Regions from separate parts of the Micromonospora lupini genome, predicted to be linked through region 2. Evidence: riboswitches for the same ligand, from Rfam matches in the RefSeq annotation. Region 2 holds a riboswitch; the other holds the start of a gene.
What was found. A riboswitch is a leader RNA that binds a small molecule or an ion and turns the genes downstream of it on or off. The one in region 2 is predicted to bind thiamine pyrophosphate.

Region 1 (6,551 bases), on a different contig from region 2:
CCCCGATCCGCGGGTTGGTGATGCCGGCGAGCGCGGCCGAACGGCCGACCGGGGTGAACGTCTGCCCGTCGCCCGAGGCGGACGCGGTCAGGTTCGTCCCGTCGCTGGTGATCCGCAGGTACACGGTGTCACCCGCCGGTGCGGCGGTGCTGTCGCCGGCGTCGTTGCGCGGCGTGGCGGCCGTCTCCCGGATGAACTCCACCGAGCGGCTGCCGTTGTAGAGCAGGTCCACCTTGGCGTAGTTGTCGTCGTCGCCGTACACCAGCAGGCCCGCCTGCTGGTAGTTGGCCGTCACCGGCAGAGTGACCTTGGTGGTCATCTCCCAGGCGCCTGTCGGCGCCGCCTGGAGCACCAGGTTGGTGGCGTCGTTGCGCGCACCGTAGAGGTCACCCACCCCGGTGGGCAGCCGCAGCGCGCCACCCGACACCGAGTAGAGCTGGTTCTCCCGGACCACGCTTGTCCACCGGCCCTTGTCGAGGCTGGTGCCGTCGAAGTCGTCCGAACGCGCCCCGAAGCAGGACGTGTCCGGCGCGTTCACCCGCACCGGCACGGTGGCGTACGACTTGGCGCCCTTGCTGTCGGTCACCGTGAGGGTGGCCGTGAAGGCCCCCACACTCGTGTACGTGTGGCTGGCGTCCAGGGTGGACGCCGTGCCGCCGTCACCGAAGTCCCAGGCGTACGTCAACGGGGTGTCACCCTCGGCGTCGGTGGCCGTGCCGTCGAATGCGACGGTGACCGGCACGGTGCCGGTGGCCGGGGTCGCGGTGGCGGTGACTACCGGCGGCCCGTTCTCGGTGACGCCGCGGCCGACGAAGTCCATCCAGTTGACGTTGAACAGCGAACCCGTTCCGCCGTTCGGATCGCGTGCCACGAAGTACAGCGAGCCGCTCGCGGCACCTGTCACCGGCGCGCTCACGTCCGTGTACGTCTGCCACGCGCCTGTCGTCGGAACTGTGGCCGTGGCCACGACCGGTCCGTCGACGGCGCCCGCGTGGACCTCGATCCGACCGCCGGCGGCGGCCGAGGCGGCCCGGAACCGGATCTCGGTGATGTTCGTCAGGTCCGCCGGGACGACCGACCACCAGTCGCCGTCCTCGATGAACGCGATGCTCTGGCCGCCACCGGCGGTGTCGGCGCCGGCCTCCCGCTGCACGCCGGCGTCTCCGCCGCCGGTGCCGCCAGGCACTCGTCCGGTGGCCGTGAAGTACTCGGCCTGCTTCTGCTTGGGCTGCAGGATCTCGATGTCCCGGCCGGTGAGCGCGCCCGCGCCGCCGGCACCACCATCGTCGGTGTAGGTGGCCTCGAAGACCGCGAAGACGTTCGCCTCGGCGCCGTGCCCGGAGGCGAGCGACGTCTGGACCGTGCCGGTGCAGCCGGTGTGCTGCTCCAGCGGGTGGGCGTGCTCGTCGTGACCGAGCAGCACCTGGAGGTTCACCCGGTCGCAGTCGATCTGCCCGTCCTCGGGGTCGGTCACCTTGACCGTGTAGCGGACCTGGTCACCCCAGTTGAAGAAGCCACCGTCCGGCGGGAACTCGATGCTCACCGTCGGTGCGGTGTTGCCCACGGTGACCGGCACGTTGGCCACCGCGGTACGGCCCTTCGGGTTGGTCACGGTGAGCTGGGCTGTGTAGTTGCCCGCCGTGGCGTACGTGTGCGTCGGGTTGGCCTCGGTGGAGGTCTGCCCGTCGCCGAAGGTCCACGCGTAGGTGAGCGCGCCGCCGTCCGGATCCCGGGAGCCGGCGCTGGAGAAGGTGACAGCCAGCGGCGCCGGGCCCGAGGTCGGGTTGGCGGACGCCGCGGCGATCGGTGCGCGGTCACCTGCGGTGTAGTCGATCCGGTAGATGCCCGAGTCGTCGTTGTTGCCGCCGAACCCGGTGCCCCACTCGATCAGGTAGAGCGCGCCGTCCGGACCGAACTCGAAGTCCATCGGCCGGACCATCTTCATGCCGGTGAGCAGCTGGTTGATGTCCACCAACGACTTGCCGTCGGCGGTCATCTGCATCGTGTACATCTTGTTCTGGTTCCACTCGCCCAGCAGCGCCTTGCCGTCGTAGTAGGCCGGCCACTTGCGGGGGGAGTTGAGGTTGGCGTCGTACCTGTAGGCCGGGCCGCCCATCGGGGCGCCACCGCCACCGATCTCCGGGTACCGCGCGTCACCGGCGTAGCCGTAGTCGACGGTGGCCGGGACGACCGGCGGGAGGTTGGTCAGGCCCGTGTTGTTGGGCGAGTTGTTCACCGGCGCGGCGCAGTCGAACTTCGGGCCGCTCGGGCCGGACGGGAACGTGTAGTCGTTGTACGCCTCGTTCGTCCCGGTGCAGTACGGCCAGCCGTAGTTGCCGGGGGTCACGACGTTCCACTCGACCAGGCCCCGGGGGCCCCGGTCCGGGTTGTTCGCGTTGGCGTCCGGCCCGTAGTCCCCGACGTACAGGGTGTCGGTCTTCGGGTCGGTGCCGATCCGGAACGGGTTGCGGAAGCCCATCGCGTAGATCTCGGGACGGGTCTTCTCGGTGCCCGGCGCGAAGAGGTTGCCCGTCGGAACGGTGTACGTCCCGTCGTCCTCCGGGTGGATCCGGATCACCTTGCCGCGCAGGTCGTTCGTGTTGGCGGCGCTGCGCTGCGAGTCGTAGTCCTGACGGCCCGGCCGCTCGTCGAGCGGCGCGTACGCGTTCGACTCGAACGGGTTGGTGTTGTCGCCGGTGGCCAGGTACAGGTTGCCGGCGCTGTCGAAGGTCATGCTGCCGCCCGCGTGGCAGCAGGTGTTGCGCTGGGTGTCGACCCGCAGCACCTGCTTCTCGCTCGCCGGGTCGATGGTGTCGCCGGTCACCGTGAACCGGGACAGCAGGTTGCGCGTGACGCCGTCGTTCGGGGCGTAGTAGAGATACACCCACTTGTTGGTGGCGAAGTCCGGGTCGAGCCGGATGCCGATGAGGCCGTCCTCGTTGCCGGTGAAGACGTCCAGGTCGACGGCGGTGACGGTGCTGCCGGTGTCCGGCTTGATGATCTGCACCCGGCCGTCGCGCTCGATGTAGAAGACCCGGCCGTCGGGCGCGATGTCCAGCTCCATCGGATTACTGGTGTTGCTGTCCAGGGTGATCTTCTCGAAGCTTGAGGTCTTCGAGGCGCCGCAGTCGGCGTCGACCACGCCGGCCGCCGTCTGGATGCCGCCGAGCAGGTGCTTGAGGAACTCGGGCTCGGCGTACGACTCGCGGGTGTGCCCGCCGCCCGTGTACCAGGAACGACCACCGTCGAAGTCCTGGCACCACGCGGTCGGGTGGTCGGCGCCCATCGCGCCGGCGCCCGGGGTGTAGCTCTTCTCGTCCAGGCTGGCCAGCACGTGCACGTCCGGCCGGGGGTTGGTCTGGAAGTTGTACCACTCGTCGAACCGGGACCAGCGGTCCGGCAGTTCGGCGGTGGACGGGTGGGCGTGGTCCTCCACCTTGACGGTGGCCTGCTGGTTCTGCGGGTGGTTGGCGAAGTACGCGCCGACCAGGTCGCCGTACCAGGCCCAGCTGTACTCGGTGTCCGAGGCGGCGTGGACGCCTGCGTAACCGCCGCCGGCCTTCACGTACCGCTCGAAGGCCGCCTGCTGGTCGGCGTCGAGGACGTCACCTGTGGTGGAGAGCCAGATCACGGCCTTGTACTTGGCGAGGTTGGCGTCGTTGAACGCGGCGCCGTCCTCGGTGGTGTCCACAGTGAATCCGTTGGCCGCGCCGAGTTGCTGGATGGCGGCGATGCCTGTGGGGATGGCGTCGTGCCGGAAGCCTGCGGTCTTCGAGAAGACCAGGACGGAGTAGGGGTCGGCCGCTGCGGCCTTTGGCGCCTTCGGCGCCACCTGGGAGAGCGGAGCCGCGACAGGCACGTCTCGCGCGGGGATCTGCGCTCCGGCCGGCGCCGCCTGCGCCGGCGACCCGAGCAGGGTCGTCGAGGCGAGCGCCAGGGACAGCAGGGTAGCGGTGAGTGGTAAACGGGCACGACGAGAACGGGACACGCCGCCTCCAATGTCGCGGTGGACAGGAATCGCGGGGGCCGGCTCGCCGAAGACCGTCCCGGATGGAGCCGGTCGGGGACACCGTGCCAGGGCGTCCACGCCGGCATTTTGTCGAATCGCTGAACAAATTAATTCTGGTGTATCGATGTCGGGCAAGATGCCGGCGGGTAACGGTTCTGCAACGGCGGGCGACATTCCGAACAGGACCGGAGAAAGTACCCAGTCGATGTGGCCGAGTCGGCCGACGACCCCTCCCTTGGCAGACCCGCGGAACTGTCGTACGGTGACACGCAAGTAACCCACGGGAGCCCGGTGTACCGGGCTGAGAGGGGGGCTGACAGCCCCCGACCGTCGAACCTGATCCGGGTAATGCCGGCGCAGGGAGGAGCGTTGCCGTGCCGTCCCTTGGACGACTGCATCTGATCACCGACACCCGACCCGGGCACGACCCGCTCACAGTGGTCCGGGCCGCCCTCGCGACGGCCCGCGCCGACCTCGTCGTGCAGGTCCGGGTGGAGGACTCCGCGACCGACCGCGAGGCGTACGACCTGGCCGGCCGGGTGCTGGCGCTCTGCGCCCCGTACGGAGCGACCTGCCTGGTCAACGACAGGCTGCACGTGGCACTCGCGGTGGGCGCCGCGGGTGGGCACGTCGGGGCCGACGACCTGCCGGTCGCCGCCGCCCGGCACGTGCTCGGCCCGACAGGCGTGCTCGGCGCGACCGCACGCGCGCCGCGGACGGCGGTCGCGGCCGTCACCGCCGGGGCCAGCTATCTGGGCGTCGGCCCGTGCCACGCCACCAGCACGAAGAACGGCCTGCCGGACCCCATCGGGCCCGCCGGCGTCCGTGCCGTCGCCGACGCCGTCGACGTGCCGGTCATCGCGATCGGCGGAGTGACCGCCGCCCGGGTGCCGGCGCTGCGGGCCGCCGGGGCGTACGGGGTGGCGGTTGTCGGTGCGCTCTCCGCCGCCGCCGACCCGGCCGGCGCCACCGCCGAGCTGCTCCGGGCCCTGGCGTGACGGGTTCGGCCGCCCCTGCCGTGGACGTGGCGGTGGTGGGCGCGGGGCCGATCGGGCTGGCCATCGCCTGGCGCTGCGCCACGCGCGGACTACGGGTGGCGGTGCACGACCGGGCCCCCGGGTCGGGGGCGTCGGCAGTCGCCGCCGGAATGCTCTCCCCGGTCGCCGAGGCGTACTTCGGTGAGCGGCGGCTGACCGAGCTGCTGGTGGCGTCCGCCGCCCGCTGGCCCGGGTTCGCCGCCGGGTTGACCGAGGCGAGCGGCACCGAGATCGGCTACCGGACCGAGGGCACCCTGATGGTCGGGCTGACAGGCGACGACCTGGCCGAGGCACGCCGGCTGTGGGCGTACCAACAGGGGTTGGGTCTGCCTGTGACGCCGCTGCGCCCCAGCGAGCTGCGCGACCGCGAACCGGCGCTCGCCCCTCGGGTGCGCGGCGGCGCGGTCGCGCCCACCGACCACCAGGTCGACCCCCGGCTGCTGGTGCCGGCGCTGCGCACGGCCGCACAGCGGGCCGGCGCGGCGTTCGTGCCGCGGCCGGTCCGACGACTGTCCGACGTGCACGCCCAGGTCACGGTCGTCGCCGCCGGCTGCGGGGCCGCCGCCCTCACCGGCCTGCCCGTGCGGCCGGTGAAGGGCCAGATCCTGCGGCTGCGCGCGCCCGGCGGCGTCGCGCCGGGCTTCCGGCACGTGATCCGGGGGTACGCCGACGGCGAGCACGTCTACCTGGTGCCCCGCGCCGACGGCGAGGTCGTGCTCGGCGCGACTGTCGAGGAGCGCTCCGACACCACTGTCACCGCCGGCGCGGTGCAGCGGCTGCTACGCGCCGGTGTCGACCTGCTGCCCGAGCTGACCGAGTACTACCTGGTCGAGGCGGTCGCCGGTCTGCGGCCCGGCACCCCGGACAACGCGCCGATCCTCGGGCCGCTGCCCGGTCGGCCGGACGTCCTGGCCGCCACCGGGCACCACAGGCACGGCATCGTGCTCACCCCGATCACCGCCGACCTGATCGCCGACCTGGTGCTCACCGGCGTGCCCGACCCGCTGCTCGCACCCTTCGGCGCGGACCGGTTTCCAGTCGCGCCATCGACCGGGCCCGGTGACGCGGCCCGGCCCGGCGCCGACCGGTTCACCGACACGCCACCGGCCCAGCCGGGTGACGCGGCACGGCCAGGCGCGGGCGACCTGGGCGGACGCCGGTACGCCGTCGCGTCGTCGGCGGGGATTGACGACGCGGTACGGCCCGGCGCGGGCGAGGCGAGCGGACCTGGACCGACGACCGAGGAGGACCTGTGGAGTTGACTGTGAACGGGACCGGACGCAGCGTCCCCGGCGGCGTTTCGGTGGCCGACGTGGTCCGCGACGTCGCCCCGCACCAGCGTGGCGTCGCGGTCGCGGTCAACGGCGAGGTGGTGCCCCGGGCCGGCTGGCCGGCCACCGTGCTGCGCGACGGCGACCGCGTCGAGGTGCTCACCGCCGCGCAGGGCGGGTGAGGGGCATGTCGTTCGACCTGGGTGGGGTGGCCTTCACGTCGCGGCTGATCCT
Region 2 (6,551 bases):
GCGATCGCGGTCCGTGCGCTCCCGGGCGTCGCGCGTCTCCGTCCACCGTTCGGCGGTGTTGACCCGGCCCGGCCCCCGGTGAGCAGTCCCTTCCCCAATCGACAGTCGCGCTGCGACGGTCACCAGCCGATCCGACCGACCGCCGGAGCGCGGGACCGTCGGGACGGTCGGCACCGAAGGAGGCCCGGATGCCTGCCAGGCGCAATCCGAAGAAGACCCGTATCCCCGCTCCAAACCCGCTGGGCACCGACCCGACGGCCGGCCACGGCCCAGCCACGGCCCGGCCGCCCGGGCTGGACCTACCAGTGAATGCGGCCCTGCCGGTGAATGCGGCCCTGCCGGTGAATGCGGCCCTGCCGGTGAATGCGGCCCTGCCGGTGAATGCGGCCCTGCCGGTGAATGCGGCCCTGCCGGCCTTGGCGGTTGAGCCCTCGCTGCCGGCGTTGCCGGTCGAGCCGTCCGGATCGGTCTACGTGCCGGCCGCCGTCGAGGTGCGAGCGGCCGTCGACGTACCGGTGGTGGTCGACGTGCCTGGGGTGGTCGAGGTGCCGGCGGCGCCAGCCGTGCCCCCGGTGGTCGACCCCTCGGCGGCCGTGCGGCCTCCGGCACCCAAGGCCGGACCACCGCAGGCCGGTGGAGCCCGCTCGGTGGGCGGCAAGAGCCAACGGGCCGGCCAGCCCCGCCGCTACGCCTTCCGACGGAGCTGACCAACCCCCGCACCGCCGGGGCGGCCGGGCGGTTGATCCGCTCAAGGTCGGCGACGTGGGGGTATCCGGGCATCGGGATGCCCCCACGTCGGCGATGTGGGGTGGATCATCGCGCGTGTCGAGGGTCATCGCGCGTGTCGAGGATCATCGCGCGTGTCGAGGAGTGAAGGTGGGGAGAGGATCAGCCGATCAGGGGGCGGAAGGTGCCGAGGAGCACGCTCGTCGTCAGGGCTGCTCCGGCCAGCGCGACCGCCCCGGCGATCAGCAGCGCGTCGGCGAGCCCGAAGCGCTGGCGTCGGGCGACGGTACGGGGTGTGTCGCCGTCGAACCCGCGTGCGTCCATCGCGACGGCCAGCCGGGTGCCTCGGCGGATCGCCCCGACCAGCAGCGCGAACGCCGTCGACGTGAACAGCCGCAGCTTCGCCACCGGGTTGCGTCCGGCGTCGACGCCGCGGGCACGCCGGGCCATGCTGATCATCTGCCACTCCTGGCCGAGCAGCGGCACCAGCCGGAACGCGGCAAGCGCGCCGATGGCGAACCGTGCCGGCGCCTTCGCGTTCTGGATCAGCGCGTCCGCCAGGTCGGTCGGGTCGGTGGTGGCGAAGACGATCACGCCGGGCAGGGCCACCGCGAAGATCCGCAGCACCAGGCCGAGAGCGGTGCGCAGCACGCCGGTGCTCACCAGCACCGGCCCGACGTCAAGCAGGACCCGGCCGGACTGGTCGGCGGCGAAGAGCACAAGGGTGACCAGGATGCCTGTGGCGCTGAGCAGCAGGGGCAGGGCGCGGCGGCCCAGCACCCGGTAGCGGACGCCGAACAGTGGCAGGACGGCGAGTTCGACAGCGATGGCGATCGCCGGCGCCACCGGGTCGAGCGTCGCCAGCAGTGTGAACGAGAAGACCAGCGCGGCTGCCACCTTCGCCACCGGGTTGCGGCGGGCCAGCGGGGCGCCGGGCGCGGCCACCGGCTCGAGGGTGATCACCCGCGCTCCAGGGTCACGGTCCGGTCGGCGACCGCGGCGACGAAGTCCAGGTCGTGGGTGACAGTGACCACGCCGTGCCCGGCGTCCCGCAAATCGGCGAAGAGGTCGACCAGTTCCCGCCAGGTCCGCCGGTCCTGCCCGAATGTCGGTTCGTCGCAGATCAGCAGGCGGGGCGCCGTGGCCAGGGCCGTCGCCACGCTCAGCCGCCGCGCCTCCCCGCCCGAGAGGGTGTACGGGTTGGCCGCCGCGAGCCGGGTCAGCCCCAGACGATCCAGCAGCGCCGTGGCGGTCTCCCGCACGGCGGCCTCGGGTTGACCCGTCCGGCGTGGCCCGAGCGCCAGCTCGTCGAAGACGGTGCCGGTGACGAACTGGTGCTCCGGGTCCTGGAAGACCGATCCGATCCGCCGGGCCAGCGCGGGCGCTCGCCAGCGGTGTGGGGGAGCGCGATGGTCCGCCCCCGCCAATTCGACCGAGGCGGTGACGCGGCCGGTGCCCGGTTTGAGCAGGCCGCCGAGCAGCAGCGCCAGGGTGGACTTGCCGGCGCCGTTGGGTCCGCGTACGGCGAGGGCCTCTCCGGCGCGTACCGCCAGGTCGGTGGGGCCCAGCCGGGACGGCAGGCCGAGCCGGTCGGCGGTGAGCAGCACGTCGCCGGGGGCGGCGGTGGCCGTGCGGGGCGCGACGGGGTGACCCGGCACCCAGACGCCTTCCGCGGCGAGGGCGGCGCCGTGTGCGGCGAAGACCGCGTCGGGCGTACCGTCCGCGCGGACCCCGCCGCCGGGCTCCAGGACTACCACCCGGTCGACAAGCGGCAGTGCCTCGGCGACCCGGTGTTCGACAAGGATCAGAGTGGTGTCGGCGTCCAGCGCGCCGGCCACCGCGCCCCGGACCAGGGCGGCCCCGTCCGGGTCGAGGTTGGCGGTCGGCTCGTCGAGAAGCAGCAGACCGGGCCGCAGGGCCAGCGCGCCGGCCAGGGCGAGGCGCTGCTGTTCGCCGCCTGAGAGCGCGGCCGTGCTGCGGTCGCGGGGGTACGGGAAACCGACCCGCCGCAGCGCCTCGTCGACCCGGCGCCAGATCTCGTCGGTCGGCACGCCCCGGTTCTCCATCCCGAACGCGACGTCGTCGCCGCTGCGCGCCATCACCAGTTGGCTCTGCGGGTCCTGGAAGACGATGCCGACCCGTTCCCGCGCCTTGCGGGGGTCGAGCCCGTCGATCTCGACGGTGCCCTCCTGCTCGCCGGAATCCTCGGGCAGCAGCCCGGCCAGCGCGCTGAGCAGGGTGCTCTTGCCGGCCCCCGAAGGCCCGAGCAGCAAAACCCGCTCCCCGGCCTCGACCCGCAGATCCACCCCGCGCAGAGCCCAGGCCCGCCTCCCGGCATGCCGCCACCCGAACCCCCGCAACAAAACCCCGCCCCCCACCCACCCACCCCCTCCGGCCCTCCGGCCTACAGCCGCGTGATCAAGAGGTTTGCGTCAGAATTCCGCCCTCCGATGACGCAAACCTCTTGATCACCGGGGTGGGTGCGGGGGTGGGGTTGGGGGTTGGGGTTGGGGGTGGGGGTTAGATCAGGGCTCGGTTGCGGCCTGCGGGGAAGCGGTCCAGGGCGCCGGTGTTGGCCAGGGCTCGGGTGAGGGCCCAGCCGCCCACACCGGCGATGATCGTGGAGCTGACGATGGTGAGCAGGGCGTACGGGATGCGGTAGTCGCCCAGCGCGTAGTCGACGTTCCAGACGAAGAAGTCGAACAGCGCCGCGCTGAGACCGGTCAGCGCACCGGCGAGCACGGCTGTCGGCAGCCGGAACGACCGGTACCGGAAGGCGGCGAAGGCCAGTTCGGCCCCGAGGCCCTGCACGATGCCCTGGGGGATCACCGTGCCGGCCCACTGGCTGCCCAGCAGCGCGGAGACGACAGCGGCCACCGTCTCGCAGTAGAGCGCGGCGCCAGGCTTGCGGATGACCAGGCCGCCGACCACGGCCGGCAGCAGCCAGACGCCGTAGATCAGGGTCTGCGCCGGCGGGAAGAAGGCGAACGCGCCCTCGGTGGCGCTCCAGACCAGGCCCCAGGCCCAGAAGATGACGCCGAAGGCGACCGCGATCACCGAGGCGACCACGATGTCGATGGTGCGCCAACGGCTTGTGGTGTTGTCCATGCTGTGCTCCCAGTTCAGTGGAACGAACCAGGAGAAGACGCACGCCGCGCGTCCGGTGGCACCGGACTCACGGCGCGGCTGGAGGTCGACCGAACTCCCTGCGCTGGCATTACCCAGATCAGGTTCGAGGGTCTGCGGGCGTGCCCGCACTCTCAGCGCTGTGCGCTCCCCTGTCGGATGTGAAGTTGTCTCGCTGACGCTAGCACCGACCAGGGGTAACGGCCCAGCAGGGCATCCGGTCGCCCGCGCATCCGGACCGGCGCGGCGGCGGCTGGGTAGGCTGACGATCATGCAGGTCGACGCGCGAGGTCTCACGTTCGAGGTACGCACCGGCGGCCCCTCCGACGGCGTCCCCGTCCTCCTGCTGCACGGCTTCCCGCAGCACAGCGGCGAGTGGGACGAGGTGGTGCCGGCACTGCACGCCGCCGGGCTGCGCACGTACGCGCTGGACCAGCGCGGCTACTCGCCGGGCGCCCGGCCGGAGGCGGTGGACAAGTACCGGATTCCCGAACTGGTCGCCGACGTGGTGGCGGTGCTCGACGCGCTCGGTGTGGACGCCGTCCACCTGGTCGGCCACGACTGGGGCGCGATCGTGGCCTGGGCGGTGGCCGCCGCGCACCCCGAGCGGGTCCGTACGTTGACGGCGGTGTCCGTGCCGCACCCGGCGGCCATGGCGCACGCGCTGGGCACCGACACCGAGCAGAAGGCCCGCTCGTCGTACATCGCGCTGTTCCGCAAGCCGGGCAAGGCCGAGAAGGTGCTGCTGGCGTGGCACGCGACGGCGCTGCGCAGGATGCTCGGCGGGGTGGGCGACGCCTCCCGGGTGAACCGTTACGCCGACCCGATGCGGGAGCCGGGCGCGCTCACCGCCGCCCTGAACTGGTACCGGGCCATGTCCCGCGCCGACCTGGCCGCCGTCGGTCCGGTCGCGGTGCCCACCACCTACGTCTGGAGCGACCGGGACATCGCCATCGGGCGGACCGCCGCCGAGGCGTGCGCCGCCAACGTCACAGGCGACTACCGCTTCGTACCGCTGCCCGGGGTGAGCCACTGGATCCCGGACGCCGCGCCCGCCGCGCTGGCCGAGGCGGTCCTGGCCCGGGTCGCCGGGACGGCCTGAGCCGTGCCGGGCGAGCGGGTGCCGGGCGGAGCGGCGCCGGCCGGACGAGCGCCGAGCCGAAGCGCGCCGCGCGGACGAGCGTCGTGACGACGCCCGCCGGCGGGCTGGGCACCCGTCGCTCGATCGCCGCGCAGTTGCGCCTGCTGGGTGTACGCCCCGGTTCGACATTGCTGGTGCACGCCGGGATGCGCCCGCTCGGCTTCGTCTGCGGTGGGCCGCAGGCGCTGGTGCTCGCCGTGCGCGACGCGCTCGGCCCGGACGGAACGATAGTGGTGCCCACCCACACTCCCGACAACAGTGACCCGGCCCAGTGGCGCAATCCGCCGGTTCCCGTGGACTGGTGGCCGCTGATCCGCGCCGAGATGCCGGGCTTCGACCCGGCGGTCACGCCGAGCCGGCACATGGGCGTGTTCGCCGAGACGGTCCGCTGCTGGCCCGCCGCGCAGCGCAGCGGGCATCCCCACGTGTCGTTCGCCGCGCTCGGGCCGACGGCCGAGCAGGTGGTCACCGGGCACGGCCTGGCCGACATGCTGGGCGAGAGGTCTCCGCTGGCCCGGCTCTACGACCTGGACGCCGACGTGCTGCTGCTCGGGGTGGACCACAGCGTCAACACCTCGCTGCACCTGGCCGAGTACCGCCGCCCCGCGCTGGTCCGCGAGCGTCTGGGCGCGGCGGTGCGCACGGCCGACGGTGGCCGCGAGTGGGTGTGGTGGCAGGACGTCCGGCTCGACGCGAGCGACTTCGGCGCGTTGGGCGGGGACCTGGAGGCCACCGGGGCGGTGCGCTCCGGCGCGGTGGGCGCCGGAACGGGGAGGTTGGTACGCCAGCGGGCGGCTGTCGACTTCGCGGAGCGGTGGATGGCCCGCAACCGGACGACGGAGGACGCATGAGTGTGAGCGCCGAGGACTACCTGGCCGTGGTGACCGAGACGATCGGCCGGGTGTCCGCCAGCCAGCGGGAGGCGGTGGGGCGGGCGGCCGACCTGATCGCCGAAGCGGTGCGTGCCGACGGGGTGGTGCACGCCTTCGGCACCGGGCACTCGGAGGCCCTCGCCATGGAGATCGCTGGTCGGGCGGGTGGTCTGGTGCCCACCAACCGGATCGCGCTGCGTGACCTGGTGCTGCTCGGCGGCGAACCGGCCGAGCGTCTCGGGCCGCTGCTGGAGCGGGATCCGGCGGTGGCGCACCGGCTGTGGGAGTTGGCCCCCGTACGGCCCGCCGACGTCTTCGTGCTCGCCTCGAACTCCGGGGTCAACGGCGCGATGGTCGAGTTCGCCACGCTTGTCAAGGAGCATGGTCACCCTCTGGTGGCGATCACCTCGGCGCAGCACTCCGGCCGCATGACGTCCCGCCACCCGTCCGGGCGCAAGCTGGCCGACCTCGCCGACGTGGTGCTCGACAACGGCGCGCCGTACGGCGACGCGACGCTGCCGCTGCCCGGCGGCGGCGCGGTCGGCGCGGTCTCGTCGATCACCGCCGCGCTGCTGGCGCAGCAGGTCACCGTCGAGGTGGTCGCCCGGTTGCTGGCGGCGGGGGAGCGGCCTCCGGTCTACCTGTCGGCGAACATCCCGGACGGCGACGCGCACAACACGGCACTG

Region 1: it holds a riboswitch for thiamine pyrophosphate, as region 2 does, so the genes downstream of both, thiE (thiamine phosphate synthase) here and OOJ91_RS14340 (ECF transporter S component) in region 2, are expected to answer to the same signal.

What each region holds. Positions count from the first base shown of each region.
Region 1 is NZ_JAPENL010000002.1:571,708-578,258, reverse strand. It holds gene OOJ91_RS17465 (ThuA domain-containing protein) at 1-3,988, opposite strand, end outside; TPP riboswitch at 4,280-4,389, shown strand; gene thiE (thiamine phosphate synthase) at 4,384-5,007, shown strand; gene thiO (glycine oxidase ThiO) at 5,004-6,308, shown strand; gene thiS (sulfur carrier protein ThiS) at 6,299-6,499, shown strand; gene OOJ91_RS17445 (thiazole synthase) at 6,505-6,551, shown strand, end outside.
Region 2 is NZ_JAPENL010000001.1:3,089,938-3,096,488, reverse strand. It holds gene OOJ91_RS14355 (hypothetical protein) at 189-707, shown strand; gene OOJ91_RS14350 (energy-coupling factor transporter transmembrane component T family protein) at 889-1,689, opposite strand; gene OOJ91_RS14345 (ABC transporter ATP-binding protein) at 1,686-3,104, opposite strand; gene OOJ91_RS14340 (ECF transporter S component) at 3,247-3,834, opposite strand; TPP riboswitch at 3,912-4,016, opposite strand; gene OOJ91_RS14335 (alpha/beta fold hydrolase) at 4,124-4,954, shown strand; gene OOJ91_RS14330 (aminoglycoside N(3)-acetyltransferase) at 5,038-5,844, shown strand; gene OOJ91_RS14325 (SIS domain-containing protein) at 5,841-6,551, shown strand, end outside.